One region of the Priestia sp. FSL R5-0597 genome, then DNA from elsewhere that is predicted to be linked to it. Evidence: riboswitches for the same ligand, from Rfam matches in the RefSeq annotation. Region 1 holds a riboswitch; each other region holds the start of a gene.
What was found. Region 1 has a riboswitch for cyclic di-AMP ahead of MKX72_RS20430 (dicarboxylate/amino acid:cation symporter). Riboswitches for the same ligand answer to the same signal wherever they lie in the genome.
Positions count from the first base shown of each region.

Region 2: it holds a riboswitch for cyclic di-AMP, as region 1 does, so the genes downstream of both, kdpF (K(+)-transporting ATPase subunit F) here and MKX72_RS20430 (dicarboxylate/amino acid:cation symporter) in region 1, are expected to answer to the same signal.
Region 3: it holds a riboswitch for cyclic di-AMP, as region 1 does, so the genes downstream of both, MKX72_RS02305 (cation:dicarboxylate symporter family transporter) here and MKX72_RS20430 (dicarboxylate/amino acid:cation symporter) in region 1, are expected to answer to the same signal.

Region 1 covers NZ_JBBOUZ010000001.1:3,846,637-3,853,804, reverse strand. Annotated here, with positions in the region: gene MKX72_RS20465 (YpmS family protein) at 1-322, shown strand, start outside; gene MKX72_RS20460 (DUF4397 domain-containing protein) at 355-1,110, opposite strand; gene MKX72_RS20455 (hypothetical protein) at 1,325-1,486, shown strand; gene MKX72_RS20450 (hypothetical protein) at 1,476-1,901, shown strand; gene MKX72_RS20445 (YjcZ family sporulation protein) at 1,989-2,162, shown strand; gene MKX72_RS20440 (ATP-binding protein) at 2,316-3,716, shown strand; gene MKX72_RS20435 (NAD(P)/FAD-dependent oxidoreductase) at 3,934-5,403, shown strand; cyclic di-AMP (ydaO/yuaA leader) riboswitch at 6,007-6,161, shown strand; gene MKX72_RS20430 (dicarboxylate/amino acid:cation symporter) at 6,342-7,168, shown strand, end outside.
Region 2 covers NZ_JBBOUZ010000001.1:3,018,462-3,025,629, forward strand. Annotated here, with positions in the region: gene kdpB (potassium-transporting ATPase subunit KdpB) at 1-506, opposite strand, end outside; gene kdpA (potassium-transporting ATPase subunit KdpA) at 528-2,189, opposite strand; gene kdpF (K(+)-transporting ATPase subunit F) at 2,214-2,300, opposite strand; cyclic di-AMP (ydaO/yuaA leader) riboswitch at 2,592-2,732, opposite strand; gene MKX72_RS15430 (hypothetical protein) at 2,748-2,885, opposite strand; cyclic di-AMP (ydaO/yuaA leader) riboswitch at 2,958-3,100, opposite strand; gene MKX72_RS15435 (undecaprenyldiphospho-muramoylpentapeptide beta-N-acetylglucosaminyltransferase) at 3,259-4,326, opposite strand; gene MKX72_RS15440 (CHY zinc finger protein) at 4,504-4,839, shown strand; gene MKX72_RS15445 (ArsR/SmtB family transcription factor) at 4,859-5,173, opposite strand; gene MKX72_RS15450 (putative quinol monooxygenase) at 5,378-5,662, shown strand; gene nfsA (oxygen-insensitive NADPH nitroreductase) at 5,692-6,429, shown strand; gene MKX72_RS15460 (hypothetical protein) at 6,523-6,960, shown strand; gene MKX72_RS15465 (DUF4397 domain-containing protein) at 7,076-7,168, shown strand, end outside.
Region 3 covers NZ_JBBOUZ010000001.1:424,767-431,934, reverse strand. Annotated here, with positions in the region: gene MKX72_RS02330 (APC family permease) at 1-704, shown strand, start outside; gene MKX72_RS02325 (hypothetical protein) at 834-968, opposite strand; gene MKX72_RS02320 (EcsC family protein) at 1,105-1,896, opposite strand; gene MKX72_RS02315 (DedA family protein) at 1,921-2,526, opposite strand; gene ytvI (sporulation integral membrane protein YtvI) at 2,688-3,719, opposite strand; gene MKX72_RS02305 (cation:dicarboxylate symporter family transporter) at 3,933-5,192, opposite strand; cyclic di-AMP (ydaO/yuaA leader) riboswitch at 5,299-5,438, opposite strand; gene MKX72_RS02300 (undecaprenyl-diphosphate phosphatase) at 5,712-6,536, opposite strand; gene MKX72_RS02295 (hypothetical protein) at 6,995-7,168, shown strand, end outside.

The DNA of each region.
Region 1 (7,168 bases):
AGTAGACGGAACGATTCAAGTATTCGGCGATGATATTAATATTCGAATGACATTTGATCCGATCGTACAAAAAAATGGAGATATTGTGCTTGAACAGCAGTCACTTTCTGTTGGGAAGCTGCAGCTGCCTGTCCGCACAGTGCTTCGATACGTAAATAATAATTTTGCGCTACCAGAATGGGTAACAATCGATCCAAAGAATGAATCAGTATACGTAGCGTTACAGCAGATGAAGTTAGAGAGTGATTTTGCTGTAAAAGTACAAAAGTTTGATTTAAAAAATGATGATATTCGCGTACGTTTAATTTCGCGCAGTGAATAAAAAAAACCTTCCAATTTGGAAGGTTTTTTTTGTTAACGGTCTTGGGAAATCAGCGCTTCTAATGCAGGACGGTTTTTAGCAAATCCGACGGCATATACCGTATATGTTCGATTCGGGCGAAGGTTCAGTGCTGGGATTTCGAGTACTACATTTTTGGTTCCTGCTATGCGCACACTAAGTTGAACATGCATGGGGGATAAAGGCAAATATTTTGTGACTTCTTTGAACTGCACGCCAGAAAAAATGACGTCTCCACCTCTAGCCGCAATATCCACAGCAGGAGCATCAGGAGAAAGGTGCACAAACCGAAGCTTCGTTTCTCCACTTGGTACATCCGTATTGTCATAGATAAATAATAAATCAAGCTTGTTTAGCTCATCTACCGCCGCTACCGTGTAATTTTGGTTTCCTTCAAATGTAAATGATTCCGTTAAAACAGGTCTTCCCGTTTCTCCAGCGGGATAAATAGAAATTGTGTATCTTCCAGGTTCTTGTAATTCAATATAATCTGTTTCTTGTTTATAAGTTAAGTTGCGAATCACTCGTTTGTTGTTAATATAAATATCTACAGATGGAGAATCTGGAGAAGCGTGAAGTATACGAATTTGCGGCGGATTTACGCGTAAATTCGTATTTTCAGAAGAAGTTAAGATGGCCTGCTGGATATAGTACAAATGCTTTTGATAATAATGAATATGCTTAGATGGATCACTATACTTATAGTAGTTAGCTAGAAAATCGTATTTCATTGCTTTTTTAATATATTGATCAAAGGAATAATTAGCCATATGTTCAGCTCCCTTATTGTCGGAGTATAAAAACATTTCCATACGTAACCAAACATATGCTAAAACTCATAATTTATGCCGATCACTGATCACTCCCGAGACCTCCAAGAAGAAACAATGAGCCAAACGCCCTCTATGTGCATATACTGAATCAAATTATTGACTGAAGGCTTATTGTACGACCGAATTTAGTATAGAAAAAAGGAGTGAGAGCATGCGTGATTTTTATGCTCGGATGCTACGGTTAATCATGTTAAGTTTTTTACTGCTGCTACTTTTAATTCAATTTACAGAGCGCTCTACTTCATTTAATCAAATTACCCCCGCGCTAAATAAAGTAACCGAGCGAATTGAGCTGATTACCTATGATCAATAAATGTATGTTTTCTGCGTTTCGATATGTACTTGTTCTTTATGCAATTTGCTTTACATTTTTATTTGTTAGCACAGTTCCAAGCCTATTTGGTTTCACTGTAACCGTTCAAGAAACGGATTATCACCACCTGCATCGCGGAGATATGGTTGTCTTTAGAGACGAATCATCTTCTTCAAAGAATGAACTTGTACTGGCCCATAATCAAGACCCTGATGTACTGGTTACAGCTCAAAGAAATTCTTTGCCTGCTTCTTTTAAAGTGATTGGAAGCTACGCATACCATCTCCCGTATATAGGGGTCATTATTGAGTTTATGAAAGATTTTACTACGCTACTGGTGATGGGCAGTATTTTACTTTTGTTGTTTTCGTATACGCTGCAGCCCAAAAGGCGAATATGGCGTAAGAGAAAGTAAAAAATGGGCGAATGCACATACAGGACAATCAACTAACGCATATAAAGTACAGTGTACGAAATGAAAAAAACAAGAGGAGAGATTGCTATGTATAACTACGATTGTTACGACCCATGCCATCACGGAGGCTATCACCACCTATATGATACTTGCCACTATCCAATTGGCGGTTATCATCATTGCGGAACGGGCCAGTCATTTGCATTAATTGTTGTGCTATTTATTTTATTAATCATCATTGGCTGCACTTGTTTTTGCTGATTAGGTCTCATTTGCTCGCATGTGCGAGCTTTTTATAAAAGATGGAAAAGGACAAACTTACATATAAATTGTTTAAATAATAAAAAAATTTTGCCAAATCAACATTTACCATATTATACTATAGCTAGTAACTCAATAAGCGAAGGTGAATATATGGAAAAGGAAAAAGTATTTCAACAGCTATTTTCAATGTCATTTACACCAATGCTCGTAATGAATATGGATGGCGATATTCAAATTTTAAATGAAGCTTGCTGCCACCTTTTTAAAACGACGGAGGAACGGCTTCTTTCCTGTAATGTATTTGAAGAGCCAAATCGCTTTTTTATTGAAAAGCATGAAGTGGAACCGTTAAGAAAGCAAGAGGAAGAAGTTGTTTTACTTAAGAAAAAAGTAGATCAGCAGTTTCCGATGCATATCCATATTCAGCGCACGGAAGAAGATATTCCGCTCTTAGTTGTTCAGTGGAAAGAGTTTTCCTCAAGTATTGAAAAGCAAGAGGAAGTCATTCGGAAAATGAAGCAATATAAGCAGTTTGTCCAGCAGAGTCAAGATGCATTTATTGTAACGAGAGAAGGCAGAATTCAATATTTGAATCCCGCTGGTGTTAAACTTCTTGGCGGCGAGAAAAAAGAAGAGTATATCGGGCGTCCTTGGCTTCACTTTATTCACCCCGAACATTTAGAAATTGTAAAAGAACGAATGGTTCAGCTGATGAATGGAATGTCCGTGAGGCCACGTGTTGATGTGAAACTATTGACTAAAAAAGGGGTCGTCATTATTGAATCTTCGGCAACCAAAATTAAGTTTGAAGGACAGGATGCCATTCAGTATATTATTCGCGACGTAACGGATCGAAAAAAATATGATGAAATGGCAAGCAAATCTGAAAAGCTTACAATGGTGAGCAAGCTAGCGGCAGGAGTAGCACATGAAATCCGTAATCCAATGACGGCGATTAAAGGGTTTATTCAGCTGCTAAAAGCATCGAAACAGTATAATGAAGAATACAATGATATTATGCTTGAAGAATTGAATCGCGTCGAATCCATTATTCAAGAATTTTTAACGCTGGCCAAGCCTAAAATTGAAAATTCATACCATCCGAAAAGTCTCAATCAAATCATACGTCACGTGACATTACTATTAGATACACACGCCAATTATAAAAATTGTCGTATTATTAATGAGATTAGTGATGAGATTACAATCTTTTGTGAAGAAAATGCGCTTAAACAAGTTTTTATTAATTTAATTCAAAATGCGCTTGAGTCAATGAGCAAAGGTACAGTTAAAGTTACCGTTGAGAAAAGAAATGAATACGGCATGGTCATTATCGAGGATGAAGGATGTGGAATTGATGAGCAATCTTTAGCTCGGCTAGGTGAACCATTTTATTCCACCAAACAAACAGGAACTGGGCTAGGATTAATGATTAGCTACCGAATAATCGAACAGCATCAAGGGCATATTTCATTTGCGAGTAAAGTAGGAGTAGGAACAAAAGTAGAAATTGCTCTTCCGTATATTAAAGAACCAGTGAACATTTCGTAGCGCTTGCTATTCGTTCGCTGGTTTTTATTTGGTTGAAATAAAAACGAATGTTTTTTATTTTTTTTATTTTAATGTTCGTGTATATTGTTGACTAAAGGGTTTGTTTTTGATATATTATCAAATGGCTAGAAAATAACCGAATGATAATAAAAAAAGAAAATTCGGTCAATAACTTTTATCTTTTACCCAAAGAAAAAAGATGATGGGAGAATGTACAATGAACTCAAATTATGATGTTATTGTGGTAGGGGCAGGACCCGCTGGAATTTTTACTTGCTATGAGCTAACGTTAAAATTACCGGAAGCAACTATTTTGTTAATCGATAAAGGACACGATATCTATCGACGTAATTGTCCGATTCTTCAGAAAAAAATTGAAAAATGTCCGCCTGCAGTTGGCAGAAAAGAGTTTGCTGGCTGTTTGCCTGCTTGTTCTATCACAAATGGTTTCGGTGGAGCCGGCGCATATTCAGACGGGAAGTTTAATATCACCAGTGAATTTGGAGGCTGGATGACGGATTATCTGTCTGAATCACAGGTGGTAGATTTAATTAAATACGTGGATGAAATTAATTTAAAACACGGAGCAACCGATACGATTACGGATCCGTTAACTGATAAAGTTCGTGAAATTGAAAAACGCGGATACGCAGCAGGATTAAAGCTATTGCGTGCCCAAGTGCGTCATTTAGGAACAGAGCAAAATTTAGAAATTTTAAAAAGCATTTATGAATACTTAAAAGAAAAAATTGATATGCAGTATAAAACGGAAGTAGCCGATTTAATAACAGAAAAAGAAGATGGTCAGCATATCGTACGCGGTATTGAATTGAAGAATGGTGACAGAATTACGGCTGATAAAGTCGTGGTTTCACCAGGTCGAGACGGCTCGAAGTGGATGAGCGACTTACTAAAAAAACGCCGTTTGAAAATGATTAACAATCAAGTAGACATCGGTGTTCGAGTAGAAACATCTAACGTTGTTATGGAAGAAATCAACAAGCACTTGTACGAAGGGAAATTTATTTACAATACGTCTGTAGGTACAAGAGTCAGAACGTTCTGCAGCAATCCTTCAGGGCATGTGGTAGTAGAGAATCATTCAGGGATTATGTTAGCAAATGGACACGCATACAAAGATCCGAAGCTTGGAAGTCAAAATACGAACTTTGCGCTGCTTGTTTCTCATAAATTTTCGGATCCATTTGATCAGCCGAACGAATATGCGCACGAAGTGTCAAGATTAGCTAATATGCTGTCAAACGGAGGCTTAGTTGTTCAAAAGTATGGAGATATTTTAAAGGGGCGCCGTTCAACAACGAATCGAATTAAAGAAGGCTTTTTAGAACCAACGTTAAAAGAAGCTGTCCCTGGTGATTTGGGTTTAGTGCTTCCATACAATACAATGAAAAGCTTAATTGAAATGACAGAAGCACTGGATCATGTAACGCCTGGGTTAGCATCTGAACATACGCTGTTTTACGGTGTGGAAGCGAAATTTTACTCCGCCCGTCCGAAGTTAAACGATAAGTTTGAAACTGAAATTTCCGGTTTATACGTGGGAGGAGACGGAGCTGGTATTACGCGAGGACTCGCGCAGGCAAGTGCGTGTGGTGTGTGGGTAGCTCGTGACATTGTTGAAAAATTAAAGAATCGTAAAGCAAGTTCTGAACCTGTTACTGTATAAAAAAAAGAGGCCGTCACGGCCTCTTTTTTTTATGGGTTAAATAACGAGAGGGAATAAGTAAAAAGTAAAGAACTTGTACCGTTCCAACTCCGATAGTTTTATATGATAATTACCCGCTCCTTTTTTAAAAGATAGTAGGAAATCTATACTTCTATCTTGAGCAGAATTAAGTAGAATAAGGGGAATTGATAATGTCGATTTCTTCGCATCAATAAAGTCAGTGAAATTTTAAGGAGTGTATATCAAGCAGTACAAGGATAAAATCAACAGTTGGAAAGAGTTATTTTTTTGATAAGTAAAATATTTATGGAAGCAGTAAAGTACATGGATGTTAGAATAATTATACATATTTATGAATGATATTAATGAGAAGAAAGTTCACTTTATAAACTATTTTTTGAATTAATTTTTTATTCATTAGATTGTAAGTCTTGTTAAATAGGTGTTTTTAGTTTATTGAAATATGATGTAAATATTTTAAAATATAACAATTCTCAACTTTTTACGATAAAATCATGCATTATTTTTGAATAAAAACTTGACAGAAACATATAAAATGAATTTTAATTAAAGTAACAATTATTATCATGCAAAAATATTAAAGAAAATTATTTGCTTAATCTCTTTTGTTTTATAAGAGAACGGAGGACCCATATTTGTGCGTAATGTACTTGGGGTGAATCTTGAATGAATCAAGTAGGGTAACTCACATACCCGAATCCGACAGCTAACTCCGTAAGCATTCAGTGAGGGAATAACAGGTCTATGAAACCATGATATTCTCATGGTTTTTTGTATAGCTAAAAATATTCCTAAACTATTAATCTGAAAATTTTTAATATATTGTATATTTTGAGTGTTATCGCCCTCAATGCATGGTAAAATAAGTATGGTAGTTAGAATCATTCTAATATAATTTATTTACGGGAGGTAAATCTATGAAGCTATCGACAAAGATTATTATCGCGCTAATTGCTGGTGCTATTGTAGGAGTGTTAATCAATGCTTTTGCTCCAAGTGCTTTTGCTCCGCTGGACAAGTACTTGTTTACACCGCTTGGCCAAATTTTCTTAAGCTTAATTAAAATGCTTGTTGTACCAATTGTGTTTTTCTCTATCACGTTAGGTGTAGCAGGTTTAGGAGATCCTAAAAAATTAGGAAGAATCGGGGCAAAAACAGTTTCCTACTTCCTAGTGACAACAACCGTTGCAATTATTATCGGTTTAATTTTAGCGTATGCAATTAAACCGGGTACATTTGGATCTTTTGATACACAAAACGCTTCTTTTGAAGCTGAAAAAGCACCACCTGTTGGAGAGACATTCTTAAATATGATTCCAGTCAATCCAATTCAAGCGATGGCTGAAGGGAATATGCTTCAACTTATCGTTTTCTCTATCTTTATCGGTTTTGGTATCACGATGCTTGGAAGTAAAACAAAAGGACTTTACAATTTACTTGAGCAAGGAAATGAATTGATGATGTACCTTGTGAATCTAGTGATGAAGTTTGCTCCGTACGGAACATTTGGGCTTCTTGCAACCGCGGTTGGAAGTCAAGGCTGGCAGGCAATTAAAGCGATGGGGCTATACATGATTGTAGTCGTGCTCGCGCTGTTCATCCATTCAATCGTAACATATGGGGGATCAGTCGCTCTTATGGCCAGACGTAACCCTATTGAATTTTTTAAGGGGTTTGCTCCTGCGATGACAGTTGGATTCAGTACATCAAGCAGTAATGCAACGCTTCCGATTTCAATGAATGT
Region 2 (7,168 bases), 830 kb from region 1:
GATTCATCAACAGACGCCAGTCCTTTAATAATTTCTCCATCTCCAGGAATCATTTCGCCTTGTGAAACGACGACGATATCTCCTTTTTTTAGTTGCGATGCCGAAACTTGTATCATTTGCCCGTTTTGAAGCTGATTAGCTGTAATATCGCCTTTAGATTGCTTTAATGAGTTTGCCTGTGCTTTTCCTCGACCTTCTGCTAATGCTTCTGCAAAATTAGCAAAAACAATGGTAAAAAATAACACGAGAGATACGGCAACATTAAACCCTGTGCTTACTGTACTTTCTCCGAAAAGGTCCGGAATAACGGCTAAAAAAAGCGTAATTATAAACCCGATTTCTACTACGAACATGATAGGGTTTTTTATCATCGTTCTTGGGCTGAGCTTGATAAAAGCCTGCTTTACTGATTGAATAAAAATCGATGAAGCTTGTGTATCTACAGAACCTTGAATATGACTGTTGCGATCCAATTCAATATTATTTGCAAAATTCCGTTTATTCATTATGATCCTCCGCTTTCTTGATTACAGTGTTAAATACTCAGCAACCGGCCCAAGCACAAGCACTGGGAAAAACGTAAGTGCTCCTACAATAACGGTAGTTCCAATTAAAATGCCGCTAAATAAAGACGTATCTGTTTTAAATGTTCCAGGTGTTTCGGGAACAAGCTGCTTAGATGCTAGTGAGCTCGATACCGCCAGCATCGTAATTAGTCCGAAGTAGCGTCCAATATACATAACGATTCCCGTTGAAATGTTCCAAAACGGCGTTGCATCACCGAGTCCTTCAAAGCCGGATCCATTGTTTGCTGCTGACGACGTAAATTCATACAGTGCCTGACTTAACCCGTGAAAGCCTGGATTTGATATACCTTCCATTCCTAAATGAGTGGTAAGTGCTACAGCTGTTCCTCCTAAAATTAGCAGCGGTTGCAAAATAAGCGTCACGGCGATTAGCTTCATTTCTTTTCCTTCAATTTTTTTACCTACGTATTCTGGTGTTCTTCCAACCATTAAACCTGATAAAAATACGGCGATAATGACGTACATCATGACATTCATAAATCCTGCTCCGACACCGCCAAATACGGTATTTAACATCATATTTCCAAGCGTTAACAACCCGGTAAGAGGCGTAAGAGTATCGTGCATGGTGTTGACTGCACCTGTTTCACTTGCTGTCGTCACGATGGCGTAAAGCGTCGACATGCCGACACCAAAACGGACTTCTTTCCCTTCCATATAACCGTTCGCTTCATTTAAATGAAAAGCATCAAGTCTTGGATTGCCGCCCCACTCTGTTACGAACGCTGTGCTTAAAATAACGATAAACAGCATACTCATCGCTACAAATAAGATGCGGCCTTGCTTACGCTGTCCGATCATTTTTCCGTATGTGAAAGGAAGTGCTGTTGGCAATAAAAGCATAAGGACGATTTGTAATACATTGCTCAACGCGTTAGGATTTTCAAATGGATGAGCTGAATTGACACCAAAAAATCCCCCTCCGTTGTTTCCTAGCTCTTTAATTGAAAGAAAAGAAGCAACTGGTCCCCTTGCTATTTGCTGTGTTGCCCCTTCTATTGTATGGGCAGTAACCGTTCCGCTTAACGTTTGAGGGACACCTAAAAACATAAATAAAATGCCTGTTATAAAAGCGATAGGAAGTAAAATACGCGTAATTGACTTTACAAAATCAACAAAAAAGTTTCCCATTTCTTTCCCTGCTAGCCCACGAATAAAAGCGATTGCTACTGCAAGTGCCGTTGCTGGTGCAGCAAACATCATAAATACAATGGCGGCCATCTGCGAGAAATAGGACAAACCTGATTCGCCGCTGTAGTGCTGCAAGTTCGTATTTGTCATAAAACTAATGGCCGTGTTAAAAGCAAGTGCCGGATCCATTCCTTTGATGTGGCTTGGGTTAAGCGGCAGTACCCCTTGAAACCGGAAGATAAGGTACACCACAAAAATCATAAACGTATTCGCCAAAACAAGAGCAAATGCATATTGCTTCCACGTCTGATTAAGCCCTTTAATTCCTGCTGCTTTAAACATCACCGTTTCTATCTTTCCTATCAAGCTAGTGTTTTTATCGTTTGAAAACACATTCGCTATATAAATACCTACGGGCTTTGCAATAAGCGCTACAAAAACAAGCAGCAGCGCAACTGATAGTAGAAAAATCCCCACTTTTTATTCCTCCGCTTATTAAAATTGTTCTGGATTTAACAGTACATACACTAAATAAATTAAAACGAGAACTGAAATACCTAACAAAATGAACGACACGTTCACTTCTCCTCTCTTTCATCTACTACATGAGACGACCAGCAAATAATTCCGTACATAGCAGCTGTTAATATGACAAGCGTTCCAAGCATGATCATATCCAAGTTGCTCCCTCCTAACTGTTTCCTAACAAAAATGATAGCTTCTAAGTTTAGTGACGGTTTCTTTTCATAAAGCATCACGTCCAAAAAAGCTAACCGTGAGACGTGATGCTATTTTTTTCCATTAAAAAACCGCAGAAGAGAGTTCTCTTCCGCGGTTTAATGCACGACAAATAAGCCGTGATTGACACGAATTTTTTACTCCCAAAACGCTTACGGAGTTAGCTGTCGGATTCGGGTTATGGAAGTAACCCTACTCAGTTAAGAGATTCACCCCTAGTACATACGTACAAAATATTGGGTCCCCCGCTCATAATTGATTAAGCGTATCTTTGTTATTTAATTTTTAGACTTAATAATAGTTTTTACTGCTGCGTTTAAAACTTTGATTAGCTAACGTAGACAAATAGCGGTTTGCTAGATCAAAAGATTGCTGATCGCACATGGCCCGATATTCAATCATTTGAATCATTTGCTTAGATAAATGCATCCTGACGCTCCTTTCACCTATATTTTGAAAGGAGCGTACTATCCGCTGTTATAGAAAACGACCACGATTACACCATCCTCTCTCTTAACGCTTACGAAGTTAGCTGACGGGTTCGGGTCAAGAAAGTAACCCTACTCAATTAAGAGATTCACCCCTGATAATTGGGTCCTCCGCTCTTTCCTTCTCTTTCAGAAAAGACTCAGCGTTTCACAGTGGAACGTTTCATGAGAGTAATCTTACTCCTGTTAAAATTTACTGTCAACAACATTTTTTGAAATTTTAAAAGCTTTATTTTTCTATATTTATTCATTATTTTAAAATAATAATTTCAGAAGAAAAAAGCGTTCTTATCGAGGAGATAAGAACGCTTTTTTTAGCTCATTTTCTCAATTTCATTTACAAGAATTGAAATGGCATCCGTTTTTGTTGCTTCACGCATTGTACGCTTCATCGTACTTGCCTGCTGCTGAAGCTCATTTACTTCACGCAAAAACAGTTCTTTTGTTAACTGCTCTTCTTCTACAACCATACAGTAGCCTTTTTTCTTAAAGGATTGTGCATTTAAAATTTGATCTCCGCGACTCTGTGCTTTTGATAAAGGAATAATCATCATCGGTTTATGAAGAGCTAAAAACTCAAAAATGGCATTGGATCCGCCGCGTGTAATCACATAATCAGTTGCCGCTAGAACATCAGGAAGCTGTTCGTTTACGTATTCTAACTGACGGTATCCTGACTCTTTTTCAAGGCTTGTATCAATATTGCCTTTTCCGCAAAGGTGTACAATTTGGAATTTCTTTTGCAGTTCAGGCAAAGACTCTCGAACGATTTCATTAATACGGCGTGCTCCTAAACTTCCCCCCATAATCGTTAAAATGGGGCGCTTATCATAAAAGCGTAGCCAGCTTTCCCCGTTCGCTGCGCTTCCGCTAAATAGCTCTTTTCGAATAGGTGAACCAACAACCTGCACTTTTTCTTTTGGAAAGTAGTTTGCGGCTTCATCAAAAGAAGTGAAAATTTTAGTGGCAAATTTCTGCGCAATTTTATTTGCCAGTCCCGGTGTTAAATCACTTTCATGAATGAACACGGGAATGTTTAAAGATTTAGCAGCCATTACCACAGGAACTGTGACGAAACCGCCTTTTGAAAAAACAAGAGAAGGCTTTAACTTTTTCAGCACGCGACGCGCATCGCCAACCCCTTTTGCTACTCGAAATACATCTTTTACATTTTCCATATCTACGTATCGACGCAGCTTCCCGCTTGAAATCGCATGATATGGAACGTTTAATTTTGTAATTAATTCTTTCTCAATACCATTGTGAGAACCGACATAATGGATATCCCATTTTTCACTGTCTAATTCTTTCATGATGGCAATGTTTGGTGTTACGTGTCCAGCTGTTCCGCCTCCGGTAAAAACGATAACTTGCTTACTCATTTTTTCTTCCTCTCTTTACTTCACTTAATCGATCTGTTTTGACATCAATTTTTATCTGATCTTTTTAGCATGCAATCTGACATGTAAAACGATGGTTTTATTATAGCATTTTTCTTTTTACATATGTATGATAAGGCGTATAAAAGCATGCTATACTTTTCATAAGGAGTGATGATAATGACCAAATCTGTACCTGCAGTAAAAGGTGACACAGTGGATTCCGAAACGCGCTGTACGCACTATCATACGGATAAAGATATTATTGCAATAAAATTTTATTGCTGTCATACATATTATCCATGCTATCAATGTCATAACGCACATGCGGATCACGACATTAAAAGATGGCCAAAATCTATGTTTAATGAAAAAGCTATTCTTTGCGGAGTATGTAAACATGAGCTTTCAATTAATGAATACTTAACCTGTAACTCGACTTGCCCTCACTGTCGTTCTTCTTTTAATCCTGGATGCAGCCTGCATGGACACATTTATTTTGAACAAAAAAGCTGAACAAACCATCGTTCAGCTTTTAAAATAATTGCTCATCTATATTTATAATGGAAGGAAGCAGACCTGGGAACAGTTCCTCAAGTTCTTCTAAACGCAAGGAATAATAGTGCTGCGTACCTTCTATACGTAGTTTGATAATTCCAGCTTCGCGAAGTACTTTAATATGATGTGATAGCGTTGATTTTGATACATTTAATTTTTGATAATACGAACAGGTCTGCTCCTTTCTTGTCGCTAAACACTGTACAATTCGCAGCCGGTTAGGATCACTCAATGCATGTAAAATAGGCGTTAATTTAATTTCAGATTTCGGTGGTTGATAAGGTTTTCTCATGCTTAAAATATAACACAGCTTCTTTTGTGTATCAATGTTCGATAACTTTCGAACTAAATTCCTTGCACTGTTATTTAATCGGTGTTATAGTTTCATTGTTCGATGATATTCGAACTTATCTTCATTTTAATCGTAAATTGAATGAAAGATTAAAAACAAAACAAATAATATAAAGCACCATCATTATTAAAGGAGGAATCACCCATGATTCATTTACAAGCTTCAATGAAAGTTAACCCAGCAAAAAGAGAAGAATTTTTAGAAAACGTACAAGAACTAATTAAGCATTCTTTACAAGAAGAAGGAAACAGCAACTATCAACTATTTGAAGATGCTTTTACACCTAACACATTTATGATGATTGAAGAGTGGAAAAGCGAAGAAGCAATTCAAGCACACAATAAATCAGCTCATTTCCAAAGTTTTGTAGCATTTGCTCAAACTGGCGTACTTGTAGCACCTTTAGATGTAAAAACATTACAAGGCTAAAAATAACTTCTTTGAAAGGATGACGCATCATGAATGAAGCAATTCGTACAATTCAAGATCATCGTTCTATCCGTCAATATACAGACGAAGCAGTAAGCGACGAGCATTTAGATACAATTATTCAATCTGCTCAGTCAGCCGCTTCTTCTATTAACGGACAGCAAGTAACTATTATTAGCGTCCAAGATAAAGAAAAGAAGAAAAAGCTTTCAGAGCTTGCAGGCAACCAAGCGTGGATTGACCAAGCTCCTCTATTTTTAATCTTTTGTGCAGATTTTAATCGTGCTAATATTGCAGCTGAGCTTAACGATGCGCCTCTTGGCGTAACCGATGGACTTGAGTCAATTTTAGTGGGGGCAACCGATGCTGGAATTTCTTTAGAAGCAGCAACAGTTGCAGCAGAGTCACTCGGTTTAGGTACAGTACCAATCGGCGGAATTCGCAGAAAGCCACTAGAAGTCATTGAGCTCCTAGATTTACCGGAATACGTATTCCCAGTAAGCGGTCTTGTCGTTGGACATCCGGCAGATCATTCTGCGAAAAAGCCTCGATTGCCACAAGCTGCTGTGCACCATCGTGAAAGCTATAATCATGACTTAAAGTCATTGATTCAAGACTATGATGCTGAAATGGCAGAGTATATGAAAAAGAGAACAAACGGTGCAGATGACCGCAACTGGTCACAAACTGTATCCGCTATTTACAAAACCATTTATTATCCAGAAGTTCGAGCGATGCTTGAAAAACAAGGATTTAAATTCGAATGATCAAAAGCTGCGATGTTCATCGCAGCTTTTTTTATCTACTTTAACAGCGTCTTGAATAGACTAAAAGTAATACTCGATAAATGAGGTGTTTGGATGGAGTTTATTTTAATTTGTAATTTTCTTTTAGGTGCAACGGCAGCGTTTTTATTGGTGCCGGCTTTTACAAAAAAGAACACCCTTCATGTGACTTTGCTGTCTCTCCTTTTCCTCCTTTCAATTGTTCCAACCTTTCTTCTCGCGAATCCACATATCGGCGTTTTACCTTGGGCTATTCGAGACGGTCTTCTATTGTTTTCCGCTTTCCTTTTCTTTTATCTAACCTTCACTTTAAGCAGATGGAAAACACTTTTGTTTTTTCTTCTCCTTTTACTGTCAATTGCTCCTCTTGCCTACGTCGTATATGATGACTTCACGCATACGTATATAGATGCCAATATCGGACTTGGCCTAGGCTTTTTATTGACGTGGCTCTTAACAACCTTGTACAATATTTTGGCTATTCTTCGATTTTTCCGTCAGAAATCTCAGTAAACACGTTAAAAGTTAACAAACAAACGAATAGTTGATTTTATTTAGTATACGCTAACAACTGCACAGTCCTTCTCTTTACATAAAGCTGTGTATACTAAAAAAGGAGTGATACTTGATGAAACGACTATTCGTAATGGTAGCAGTGATTGCCTTCTTGGCACTTAGCCGCATGTTAGTATTTGCCGCTGAAACACCTCCTGCTGCAGAT
Region 3 (7,168 bases), 3.4 Mb from region 1:
TTGATGCTGTAACCACCATGGCTGAAGAAACACTTAAGCCTGAGAAAACCATTCCCAAAGGGATTCTCATTATTGCATGTACGGGAGGCGCCTTATTTATTACGGTTTCTTACTTTGCTCAGCTTCTTTTCCCTTCAGCCTCTTTGTTTCATGATTTAGAAGGTGCATCGGCTGAAATCGCTTATAAAATTGGCGGCCAGCTGTTTCAATCTATTTTTGTAGCAGCAGCCTTAACATCAACTATTGCTTCTGGACTTGTCTCACATATGAGTGCATCAAGACTTCTCTACGCAATTGGGAAAGATGGTTATCTGCCACGGAGAATTTTTGGCTATATTCACCCTAAAACAAAGACGCCTGTTTGGAACGTAGTCATTATTGGTGGTCTCTCTTTAATTTCACTAAGTCTGTCTCTTGAAAAAGCTACCTCTTTAATTAATTTTGGTGCTTTAATTGCGTTCAGTTCAGTTAACATAGCGGTTTTTATCCATTATTTTATTCAACAAAACAAACGATCTCTCAGTGGATATATTTCATATGTACTTATGCCTTTACTCGGCAGTTTATTTTTATTTTTTATGTGGCTTAACTTAGAAAAAACATCCTTATTTATCGGTATTGTATGGAGTATAATTGGAATTATTTATTTACTGATTGCCAGACGAAAAAATACTATTACCATTCCTACTTTTCATTTTGATTAAGGAAATAGGCTTAACACACCTCGACATATTTCCCTAGAAATAATGTCGAAAAAAAGTAATTGAGACATAAACAAATCAATCCCATCTACACACGAACAAAAAGGTAAACGATCTAATATGAATCGCTCGTTACACCGCTGTTGATTTCCGTGCAAGGCTTCGCTTTCCGCGGGCGGCCGTTGAGCCTCCTCGTCGCTTGCGCTCCTGCGGGGTCTCATCTGTTCCGCTTTTTCCGCAGGAGTCTTCGCCTTGCCCTCCAATCAACACCTAGAGGCAACTAAATACATGAAAGCTACATTTACTATATCAATAAAAAAATCCGAACGTATTTGATTCTCAACTAAGAATCAAACTCGTTCGGATTTTTCTTCAACTAAAATACTTTCATACCAGCCTATTTTTATTTTTTAGATTGTGAGACTTTTTCTAAAATGCGTCTTTTACGGTAAAGCATCATTCCAACTTCTCCTATATCGCTAATCGCTTGTTTGTTAATATACGCCCCAAACACCATCCCTGCTATAGGAATCATTTGAAATAGCTTTTTCCATCCCAAGTTGTCTCTATAGGTTAGAAACACTTCTCTCCAACCTTGGAGCTGCTGCAAGCTCCGCGTTCGATTGCCGCTTGCTAATTCTTCTAAAATCGCACGCTTTCCTACAATATCAGAGGATGAAAACTGCATGCATTTGACCATAAAAATGCGTTCCTCTTGCTCAGTGGGATCGTAACCATAAGAAACAGCCACTTCTTGCAGTGTCTTAAGCGTAAGTCCCAATACAAAAGGAATATCAATCGCCAGTGTGAAAATTCCACCTACTCCGGTTGTAGCTCCTTGCAGCTGCGCATTCTTTTTTCGGACTTCAATAAAATACTCCGCCAACTCATCCATTTCCTGCAGAGATAAATGCTGAACATCCTCTATTGACAGCTGCTTATTTTCTTGTAATTGGGCTGATGCTTTCTCTAGCGTGGCAGACGTATTAGCTAAATACTGGCCTCCATTATCAACATACTTAGCAATTTCATCTAATAATTTTTCTATTTTTTGATGAATGAACTTTGGCGTTACTTTATCTAAAGCTGAAAAAGGCAAGCGAGCCAGCCGCTCCCAGAAAAAAAGTCCTTTTTGGTCTTTCTCCCACTTTTCAATTTTTCGCAATTCTATTCTCAATTGTTCATGCTCTGACATATCCTCACTCTTTTCCTCGATTTATCAGCTCTGTCCTACTTGTTTATTCCGCACATATTTAATGATAAAAAACAACGCAATTAAAACAACAATTCCGATTCCAATAGGCTGCATGTATTGAGATACAATCGGACCCACCTCTTTCCACTTAGGTCCTAACTTATATCCTAAATATACGTAAATAGCCGTTACTGGAAGCATCGCAACAAATGTGTAAATAGAAAACAGCCATACATTCATTTTTGCCATCCCGCATGGAAAAGAGATAGCCGTACGCACTCCTGGAATAAACCGTCCAAAAAAAGCGACCCCGCTGCCGTACTTATTAAAAAAGCGATCGGCAGCGTCAATTTCTTTTTCTTTCACCAAAAAATATTTTCCATATTTTAAAACTAGCGGTCGTCCACCGTAACGTCCCAGTGCATAAAGAGTCAACGGTCCACACACACCGCCTACTGTACCTGCAAGGATAGCCAGATACAAGTTCATATCACCTTGGTACACCCAATACCCTACTAAAGGTAAAACAAGCTCTGCGGGGACAAACTCAAACGTTAATGCTAAAATTACGCCAAAATAAGAGAGCTGTTTTAGCGCTTCAATTAAAGAAAGTAAAACCGACTCTAACAAAAATTCTCCTCCTCATGTCATTAAATCTAAGACTGCAAAACTATAATTTAGCCGATTGATAGATAAAAACCAACGCGACATAGTTTTTTCCTTTCCCTCTTTACGTATGACGTACTACAAAAGTTTCAATAAAAAAAAAGCGCTAGTTTTATCCAGCGCTTTTATAGTTTAAAGTTAATTTGAATAATACCTACTTTACGAAGAGCATCGTATAAAATAACTAAAGCCGGTCCTAAAAACAACCCGACAAAACCTAAAAGTTTAAATCCAATGTACAAACTAACTAATGCAGCCAAAGGTGAAATACCCATATTTGTAGAAAATACTTTTGGTTCTACTACACGTCTTACTACCGTAATGACTCCAAATAGAATAAATAAGCCGATTGCTAATGAGTCATGTCCTTGCGTAAGAGCAAAAATCCCCCATGGAACGAGCACCGAGCCTGTCCCAAGGATTGGTAAGATATCGACAATTACAATTAATAAACTAAGCAGCGCGGTATACGGAACATCTAATAGCCAAAGCCCTACATAAGCCATTACAAACGTCATGACACTTAAAATAATTTGTGCCTTAATAAAACCAACCCCCGCTTGGATAAGCTGAGTGATGACAACTTGTAGCTTATATTTCGTTTCTTCTGTTAAAAATGACTTAATTTTATTTTTAATAGCAGGCAGCTCAAGGCTGATAAATACAAGCGCTACTAAATAAATAAGAAACTCTAGTAGAAACCCAGGAACAGTAGCAGCAAAGCTAATGATGATTTCCACGGTACTTTTTAATAGAGAATCTAATGAATTTACGGTTTTTTCAAGCGTGCGCTCGATAGAAGAAATCACTTCTGTAGGAAGAGCGTTTGAATAGTATTTCCACTTGATAATAGTTGGATAAATCGCGGTTTCATAGATTTCTTTTACAAATGAAGGCGCTATCTTTGAAAGAGCAACCACTTGCGTAACGATTGTCCGAACAATAAAAAATCCAATAAGTATGAGCGAAACAACATATAAAATGAAGGTCATAAGCACTGCGTAGACTCTCTTCATTTTAAAAGATTGATGCAATTTTTGAACAATACCCTCAAGCGCTAATGCTGTTAATAAAGCAAACACAATCGGTAAACTGTAAGGGATTAACAAACATACGATTACTATCGAGGCGATGACCCATATTCGCTTTTTCCACATACTCTACTATCCCCCAACTAGCTAAGCTATCTCTATATTTATTGATAAAGAAAGGAACCAGTGACTGCTTTTATGTAAGAATAAAATTTGGATATATTTATACCTGATGTTACATATTATAGGGTCAATTTCCATAATAATAAAGGAATTATTATGAAAAAAGCTACTTATTCTAATTTTTTGAATAGAATAAGTAGCTTTTTAATTTATAAATTAGCCGGCTCTCATGACCTCTGTACCTTTTTTAGGGTCAAATTTGCCTTCAGATTTAGACATCACAATTGCTGCTAGTGTGTTTCCTACTAAGTTAACAACCGTACGTGCCATATCCATGATTCTGTCTACTCCCGCAATGAAGGCTAATCCTTCTGCCGGAACGCCGATTGTTCCAAGAGTAGCCAGTAATACAACAAATGATGTTCCTGGCACCGCAGCCATTCCTTTAGATGTAACCATCAATACCAGAATGAGCGTCAGCTGTTGAACGATCGTTAAATCAATACCATACACCTGCGCTAAGAATAACGCTGCAATCGCTTGATAGAGAACAGAACCATCTAGGTTAAATGTATAACCAATTGGTACAACGAACGATACGATAGCTTTTGGACAGCCCATCTTTTCAAGTTTTTCCATAATTCGCGGAAGAACTGTCTCAGAACTAGATGTACTGTATGCTAACAACAGTTCATCTTTCATATAGCGGAATAAGTGGAAAATGTTAATTCCTGCCCATTTCGCAATTCCTCCTAATACAACAAGTAGGAAGAAAATTAACGCTAAGTAAACTAAGATAACAAGCTTTCCTAATGAAAGAAGTGACTCTAAACCGAATTTCGAAACTGTTACACCAATTAAAGCAAATACTCCAATCGGAGCCACTTTCATTACTAGGTTTACCACGTGAAACATTGCGTGAGAAACGCCGTCAAAGAATTGAACAACAGGCTTTCCTCTTTCTCCAATTGCCGCTACTCCAAGTGCGAACAATACTGTAAAAAAGATAATTGCTAGCATGTCCCCTTCAACAATTGACTGGAAAAAGTTTGTCGGAACAATGTGTAAGAACGTTTCAGCCACTGACTTTCCTTCTTGCTGTTCGGATGTTTCAACGTATTGTGAAATATCACTCTTCTGTGCTGAATGAATGTCTACACCTTGTCCAGGGTGAAAAATATTAGCAATCAATACACCGATTACAATTGCGAAAGTTGTAATAATTTCAAAATAGAGAATGGTTTTAACGCCCAGCTTTCCGACCTGTTTACCGCTACCTGCTCCTGCAACTCCAACGACTAAACTTGAGATAACAATTGGAATAACAATCATCTTAATCAATCTTAAGAACAAGTCTCCCAGCGGCTGCAGGTATGTTACTACACGCGGATCGTTAAACCAAATTACTCCTACAAGAACACCGAGGATTAAACCGGTAAAAATCTGCGTAGCCAAACCAAAACGAATTTTTTTCATAGATGTACCTCCCCAAAGATGTATGACATTTGTATATACTTTTCTGAAAAAACAAAAAAAGACTATTCTTAAGAAAGAACAGCCTTTTACTTACGCTATTTTGGGCTCTTTCTCTCAATAAAGCAAACGAGGTTAACTGTCGGATTCGGAATTGAGAGTTTCCTACCTTTTGTAAGGATTCACCCCAAGGCAGCTTTACTGCCGATAATGATTCCCCCGCTCTATACGATTAAGCTTATTATTCAATTTTTATAAAATTAAAACGATCTATACGTTGTCATACGTTTTTTACAGTCAATAAAACTAAACAGAAGTCTTACTTTTACTTAACTTTATACTGCACAAATATTAATTTACTATTTTTCGACACGTTTTGTCAATACCCATGTTTATAAAACGCTTTCAAAAGACAATAATATATATTTATGCAAAAAAGCTATTGCAATGTTGCAATAGCTTTTTCTTGCTTTTTAAGTCTTTATCAGAAGTTTAAATGTCTATAAAATACGCTTATTTATTTTATAAAAATACAAAATATAGAATAGCCGCTAAGATAATTCGATAAATGGCAAACGGAACTAATTTAATGCGGTTGATTAATTTTAAGAAAAAGCGAATCGATATAAGCGCAAAAATAAAGGCGCTGATAAAACCAGCAATAAAAAACGGTAGTGCATCTGATGTGAAATACTGCCAGTTTTTAACCAATGAAAGTCCACTTGCTCCTGCCATAATTGGCACTGCCATAATAAATGTAAAATCTGCGGCTGCCTTATGGCTCATTCCAAGAAGAACCCCTCCTGAAATCGTTGAGCCTGAACGAGAAAAACCTGGCCAAAGAGCAATACATTGAAACAGTCCTATACCTAGTGCTTGTCCATAAGACATTTGGTCCACCGTCTCTACACGCGGACGTTTAGGTCCAAACAAATCTGCTAGAATCATTAATACAGCTCCGACCACTAAGCCAATTAGCACCGTATTTAAAGAAAACAAATGTTCATCAATGTAATCATCAAACAAAAGGCCTAACACTCCTGCGGGTAACAAACCAACAATTACCTGCATTAAATTTAAGCGATTTGTCGGTCCAATTGCAGCAGCTGGTTTTTTTCCTAATCCTAATAAATTAATAAAACGATCTTTAAAAATAACAACTACTGCTAAGATCGACCCTAGCTGAATAACAATCTTAAATGTATTAGCTACTGGAGATGAAAATAATTCTTTTGAATTTAACCACAGGTCATCCACAATAATCATATGCCCAGTTGACGAAACGGGAGCAAACTCTGTTAAACCTTCTACAATCCCTAAAATGATTGCTACAATAATTTCCCACATAAAGCTATGTACCTTGCCTTTCTTTCAAATTAATAAGCTTATCGCTTCGTTTTACATGCTCAACTATTTTCCTATTTTGACACTTGCTTTTTTATCATAATTGTTAAAACTATGAAATACAATGTGTATTTGCAAAAAGATAAGAATCTTTAATAATTTGTAATAAAAAGCTTACATGCTACAACCAAAAAACACGATATCAGCTTTTATTTATTTTAAAAAGCAGTCACTATGTTCAGTATAAATTCTGGTCCCTTAGCTAAAAATGAATCATCTAGACTATTTTTCTTTAGTGTGAAAAAATGACTAAATCATTATGTTTTTTCCATCCCCCTTTACTGTCATCTATCATTTTAATCCAATAGGGCTGACTTATACGACATATCCCCTAAGTAATTTGAAACTTTTTTCTCTCTTTTCTCGTATATAGTAGTATCTTTTTTAGGAGGCTTTTTACTATGAATGGAAATGTACGTACAATGAAATGGGTCACTGCTGGGTATGAAGCCTTGCTGGGAATTCCTTTAATTGGCGCGGGGATTGTTATGGGCTTTAGCTATACTCCTCTTTTTATTGGATTTATTCTTCATGCTATCACACTCATTTTAGCTAATAGACGAGGGTTATCTGCT